Regions from separate parts of the Shewanella sp. HL-SH4 genome, predicted to be linked through region 2. Evidence: predicted binding sites of a transcription regulator. Region 2 holds the regulator's gene; each other region holds the start of a gene.
What was found. The regulator NrdR, encoded in region 2, represses ribonucleotide reductase genes. The targets are predictions, from matches to a motif close to AAACACNANATNTNGTGTTT.
Positions count from the first base shown of each region.

Region 1: nrdD (anaerobic ribonucleoside-triphosphate reductase) is a predicted target of NrdR. The motif match lies at 1,260-1,279, and genes of this name have one in related genera.
Region 3: nrdA (class 1a ribonucleoside-diphosphate reductase subunit alpha) is a predicted target of NrdR. The motif match lies at 809-828, and genes of this name have one in related genera.

Region 1 covers NZ_CP195037.1:3,879,644-3,881,924, reverse strand. Annotated here, with positions in the region: gene nrdD (anaerobic ribonucleoside-triphosphate reductase) at 1-1,204, opposite strand, end outside; gene rssA (patatin-like phospholipase RssA) at 1,431-2,281, opposite strand, start outside.
Region 2 covers NZ_CP195037.1:960,294-962,574, reverse strand. Annotated here, with positions in the region: gene glyA (serine hydroxymethyltransferase) at 1-625, shown strand, start outside; gene nrdR (transcriptional regulator NrdR) at 753-1,202, shown strand; gene ribD (bifunctional diaminohydroxyphosphoribosylaminopyrimidine deaminase/5-amino-6-(5-phosphoribosylamino)uracil reductase RibD) at 1,231-2,281, shown strand, end outside.
Region 3 covers NZ_CP195037.1:78,201-80,481, forward strand. Annotated here, with positions in the region: gene ACRWQL_RS01340 (HAD family hydrolase) at 1-515, shown strand, start outside; gene nrdA (class 1a ribonucleoside-diphosphate reductase subunit alpha) at 1,040-2,281, shown strand, end outside.

The DNA.
Region 1 (2,281 bases), 1.4 Mb from region 2:
TGCGGCCTTCATGTACCAACTGACCATCTTGCTCGAACGTGCCTAAAAATGAGCGACATCCCATAGGTGTTTTGAATGAACCAGTGGCCTTAACCACTTGTTCATAATTCAAAATATCGGGATACATGCGTAGACTTGCACACTCTAGCGCCTGGCGTTTGATGTCGTAATTTATATCTGCCGCTTTATGATTAACGCCATCTTTTATTGCAAAAACCAGTTTAGGAAAAACCGCTGTTTTACGATTTTTACCTAATCCCGCCTTGCGCACAGTTAATATTGACTGCTGAATTAAGCGAGACTCCCAACTTGTACCCAAACCAAAGCCAAAGGTGACAAAGGGCGTTTGGCCATTGGCGGTATGCAAGGTATTCACTTCATATTCAAGTGATTGAAATGCATCGTGGCATTCTTTTTCTGTTTGCGCTTTTGCAAAGGCTTCAACGTCGGCAATTTGCCACTTAATGCCCGTCGCAAGATGCTTTTGATAGCTTTTTTGAACAAAGATTGCCAACACTTCATCAATACGATTAATAGTGGTGCCACCATAAATGTGACTCGCCACCTGGGCAATTATTTGCGCCGTTACTGCCGTTGCAGTCGAAATAGATTTTGGGGTTTCAATTTCGGCGTTACCCATTTTAAATCCGTGGGTTAACATGCCGGCTAAATCTATTAGCATGCAATTGAACATAGGAAAAAAAGGCGCATAATCTAAGTCATGATAGTGCAGCTCCCCCCGTTCGTGGGCGGCCACCACATCTTTGGGTAACAAGTGCGTTTTGGCATAATGTTTAGCCACAATACCGGCTAATAAATCGCGTTGAGTGGGTATAACCTTGGCGTCTTTGTTGGCATTTTCATTTAACAGACTGCTGTCACTTTGCTCTACTAAACCGCGAATTTGACAATTTAACTTACTTTTGGTCTCGCGGCTCACATCGCGATCATGTCGGTATTCAATATAATGACGTGCAACCGACTTAAAAGGACCTGACATTAACCTGTTTTCAACTGCATCTTGTAGTTGATGAATATCCACTTCTGTTTGTTGCTGAAACTCTTGTTCAACTGTCAATGCCAAAGTGTTGGCATAGTCATGATCTGATTGTCCGGCAGACTTCATTGCTGCAATAACGGCATCTTTTATTCGACTTGAATCAAATGCAGTTCGGCATCCGTCGCGCTTAATAACAACCAACATAACCAGCTTCTCCTTTAGCGTCGCCAAATCAATATATCGGCATACGAAAAACACAAAACACTATATGTAGTGTATTAAGCGTTAAATCGTCACTATCCGTGTTGATCTAGATCATCATTTTTCACGGTAAAGAAAAGCAAAGTAAATTTATGTTATAAGCACCAAAAATAAGCTTGTTAGCGCTTGATCATAGATATCAAGCTAGTTTAGGAACAATATTTTCAAATTAGTTTTTAAGCGACGCTTTAATTAAATGCGCGATATCTTCAACTGCTTTTTTACCCGCGGCAATCGCTTCATCTGCACGATGAAACTCCATGGTGCCAATATCAGATACATTGGGAATAATACAAATATCTGGTGGGTCGCCCATTAATCGAGATCGCTTATGACGCTGTTCTAAAATATCCATCGATTGTGACATTACCGCTAACATGCCAGGGTGCGACTTAGTGCCAAGCGACAGTTTGTCACTTAAGCTACTGATATAGTCTTTGCCCTTACCCAATAAATCCATAAAGCCTGAATCTTGCGGTTCAGCATCTGCATCAAGGTGTTCATCAGACACAGGCTCAGAGCTACTGACTTGCTGGGGCAACACTTGCATTTGTTTACGTAAATAACCATTCAAATCAACAGCGATGACAATATCGACCCCAAGCGAACGACATAATGAAACTGGTACGGGATTAACTACGGCACCATCAACTAACCAACGGCCATTTTGTTGTACTGGCGGTAAAAAGCCAGGCATAGAACATGATGCCCTGACAGCATTGCGCAATAATCCTTCTTTAAACCAAATCTCCTGGCCAGAATACAAATCCGTTGCCACTGCGGCAAAGGGGTGTTTCAAGTTTTCAATGTCAACAGCGCCAATATGAGTAGACATAACATCAAATACTTTTTCACCGCTAATAAGCCCACCTTTACGCCAACTAATGTCCATTAATCCAATAACATCCCAACTTGAAAAGCTACACACCCAACTTTTAAGTTCAGCTAGACTGTCATTAGCATATGCCGCGCCAACCAGTGCGCCAACAGAACAGCCAGCAATTTTATCCGGGTAAATAC
Region 2 (2,281 bases):
AGGTGTTTATCCAACTCCAGTACCTCATGCACATGTTGTTACTTCTACAACGCATAAAACATTAGCTGGCCCACGTGGCGGTATCATTATTTCTGCAGCTAATGATGAAGACTTATACAAAAAATTAAACTCTGCAGTGTTTCCTGGTGGCCAAGGCGGCCCATTAATGCATGTTATTGCAGGTAAAGCGGTTGCGTTTAAAGAAGCACTAGAGCCTGAGTTCAAAGTTTACCAACAACAAGTTGTTAAAAACGCTAAAGCAATGGTTGAAGTATTTTTAGCGCGCGGATACAAAATTGTGTCTGGCGGTACTGAAAACCACTTAATGCTTGTTGATTTAATCGGTCGCGATTTAACCGGTAAAGAAGCTGATGCAGCGTTAGGTAGTGCCAATATCACGGTTAATAAAAACTCAGTACCTGATGATCCACGTTCACCATTTGTCACTTCAGGTGTTCGTATTGGTACCCCTGCTATTACTCGCCGTGGCTTTAAAGAAGCTGAAGCGAAGCAATTAACGGGTTGGATTTGTGACATTTTAGATGACGCACAAAACCAAGCTGTGATTGATAGCGTAAAAGGTCAAGTGTTGGCCTTATGCGCTAAGTTCCCTGTTTACGGATAATTCCTGCTGCACGGAATATCCTTTCATCACTAATGCTATCCCTAAAGGTTAGCTTAACCTTGATGAGTAAATAGGATAAACTTTAATGGCCACTAATTTTAGTGGCCATTTTATTTTCGGAGGTTCAATGCATTGTCCATTTTGTAGCGCGACTGATACTAAAGTTATCGATTCACGTTTAGTGGCAGATGGCCACCAAGTTCGCCGTCGCCGTGAATGCACTGAATGCCATGAACGTTTTACAACCTTTGAAGGTGCAGAGCTAGTCATGCCTAGGGTGATAAAACGCGATGGCAGCCGCCAACCTTTTGATGAAGAAAAACTTCGCGGTGGTATGTTACGTGCGGTGGAAAAACGTCCAGTATCTATGGATGAAATCGAACAAGCAATTACTAAAATTAAGTCCACATTACGCGCGACAGGTGAGCGTGAAATTGATTCTGAGATGATAGGTAATTTAATGATGGATCAATTAATGAGCCTAGATAAAGTCGCCTATATTCGATTTGCCTCTGTTTATCGTGCTTTTGAAGATGTGTCACAATTTGGCGAAGCGATTGCTAAATTGCAAAAATAAACTTCCCCTAGGACTTGAGTAACTTTTTATGACTAGCTTTAGTGTATTTGATACCCAAATGATGGGTCGTGCGATCCAGCTGGCGCGAAAAGGTCTTTATACTACGCGCCCCAATCCATCTGTTGGCTGCGTACTTGTCCAAGACTCAATTATTATTGGTGAAGGTTATCATCAAGTTGCGGGTCAAGGACATGCTGAGGTCAATGCATTGGCTGATGCCGCTAAACAAGGACATTCTACCGTTGGCGCTACAGCCTATGTGACTTTAGAGCCTTGTAGTCATTATGGACGTACTCCGCCCTGCGCCTTAGGGTTAATTAATGCCCAGGTTGCTAGAGTCGTTATTGCAGTGAAAGACGCTAACCCTCAAGTAGCCGATAACGGTATTGCCATGTTGCAAGATGCAGGTATTCAAGTTGAGGTTGGTTTATTAGCCGCTGAAGCTTTGACGTTAAACCTAGGGTTTATGAAGCGGATGAAAACCGGTTTGCCTTGGGTTACGGTAAAAGTTGCCGCCAGTTTAGATGGCAAAACTGCCTTGTCTAATGGTGTTTCTAAATGGATTACCGGTCCCGCAGCAAGACAAGATGTGCAACGAATGCGTGCCCGCCATTGCGCGTTAATCACGGGCGTTGAAACTATTATTGCAGATGATCCTAGCTTAAATGTGCGTTATGAAGAACTTGGCAGCTTGAAAAGTTCGCTTTCACCCACATCTCTACAGCAGCCATTAAGAGTCGTGTTAGATTCCCAAGCCCGATTAACCGCAGATTTTATGCTTTTCAGTATTGAAACACCGATTCTATTAGTTTCAACCTGTGGCTACTCTGATGCTGTACAAGCACTTTTTCCTAACCATGTTAGTTTGCTGCAGGTAAAAGCAAATAGTGCAGGGCGTGTGTGTCTTAATATCTTGTTGAAATATTTGGGCGAAAGTTGTAACTCAGTGATGGTTGAGGCGGGTGCGACACTTTCTGGCAGTTTTATTGAGCATAATCTGGTCGATGAACTGGTTTTATACCAAGCGCCTAAGTTATTAGGCAGTGAAGGCCGCAACATGCTGACCTTAACTGATTATC
Region 3 (2,281 bases), 880 kb from region 2:
CGCTGGTTAAGGCTGCACTGCCTAATATTAGCGATGATGAGCAAAAACAGATTCAACAAGCATTATTGCATCATTACCAGCTCATTAATGGTGACAAAAGCATTCTATTTGATAACCTTGCAGAGTTATTGAATCATTTTGATGATAACGGTACTCCCTATGGAATTGTGACTAACAAGCATGCTCGCTTTGCCCGTCCTTTGGTTGACAAACTCGGCTTGATGTCGCGAATTAAAACTCTTATCAGTGGTGACAGTACTTTGCACCCTAAACCTCATCGCGCACCTATGCTACTTGCCGCGCAGCAGATGAACATCAGTCCTGAATCGATTATTTATATAGGAGATGCTGAACGTGACCTTATCGCGGCTCAAAATGCCAATATGATTGGCGGAATAGCGCATTGGGGTTATTTATCGCCCCAAGACAAACCTGACACTTGGCCTGGACAACTCCATTTTAAAACCACACAGTGTTTATATGACTATTTTGTATTGAACCGTCAACTTACTTAATATTATTGATATAAACGGTGTTGTTAAACGGCTTTTAAGCTAACTCAAACAATCAATCAAAGATCAATCTAAAAATCAGCTAATAGAATCGATCGCTGATATTTTTAGCGATCAAATTCTTTTAAAATTACGGACAATTATTCTACAGCCCACAGAAAAGCTATATAAATTTGGGGTGTAGGGTTAGCTTTTACTAACTGTTGCGATTATCCTCAACTTATCCACAAGATGTTCTAGAAATTGTGGCTTGCAAAAACCCTCCAACCTCACTATCTTGTATGTTAGATTTTAAAAAACACCATATCTTGTGTGTCAAATGCAATCACAGACACTAATGAGTTGTTTAAAATAACTCATTTAATTAAGCTGAACGGGTGACTTAGCGTGCTAAAATGTCTCAATCCGTCGTATTTAATGCTTCAGCATGATTGTTTTTACATAAAAACGTAAACGTGGTTAGACACGATCGCTTTTGGTATTAAGCGCTCAATCACAATAACAGATATAATCAAGGCCTCTCTGCAATGAATAGCAATATGACTGTCACTAAACGCTGTGGCGAACGTGAAAATATCGATTTAGACAAAATCCATCGCGTTATTACTTGGGCAACCAAGGGATTAAAAAACGTATCTGTATCCGAAGTTGAACTCAGATCGCATCTACAATTTTTTGATGGTATTCCAACAGAAGCGATTCATGAAACGATCATCAAAGCCGCGGCAGATCTTATTTCCCCTGAATCACCCGATTATCAGTTTGTGGCAGCACGCTTAGCAGTATTCCATTTACGTAAAAAAGCATTTGGTCAGTTCGAACCGCCTAAATTATATGACCATGTCACCAGACTGGTTGAAATGGGCAAATATGATATGCATATTTTGGCTGATTACAGCCGCGAAGAGTTAGACATCTTAGATACTTATGTTGACCATTGGCGCGACATGAACTTCTCTTATGCCGCCGTTAAGCAACTAGAGGGTAAGTATCTAGTTCAAAACCGTGTCACCCACGAAGTATATGAAAGTGCTCAGTTCCTTTATATATTAGTTGCTGCGTGTTTATTTTCAAAGTACCCCAAAGACACTCGTTTACAGTTCGTAAAAGATTTTTATGATGCGACATCAAGCTTCAAGATCTCTTTACCGACACCGATTATGGCAGGTGTGCGCACACCGACACGTCAATTCAGCTCATGTGTATTGATTGAGTGTGACGATAGCTTAGATTCTATTAATGCCACCGCCTCATCAATTGTGAAATATGTCAGTCAACGTGCTGGTATTGGTATTAATGCTGGTCGTATTCGTGCTTTAGGTAGCCCTATTCGTGGAGGTGAAGCCTTTCACACCGGTTGCTTACCCTTTTATAAGTATTTTCAAACTGCGGTTAAGTCATGTTCACAGGGCGGCGTTCGTGGTGGCGCGGCTACACTGTTTTATCCAATATGGCATTTAGAAGTTGAATCTTTACTTGTACTGAAAAATAACCGTGGTGTTGATGATAACCGTGTTCGCCATTTAGATTATGGTGTCCAGTTAAACAAGTTGATGTACCAACGTTTAATTAAAGGCGAAGATATCAGTTTATTCAGTCCATCTGATGTACCGGGTTTATATGATGCATTTTTTGAGGATCAAGTTGAATTTGAACGTTTATATGTTCAGTATGAGCAAGATCCAGCTGTGCGTAAAAAGCAAATTAAAGCGGTTGAGTTATTTTCGTTAATGATGCAAGAGCGCGCTTCTACAGGCCGTATCTATATT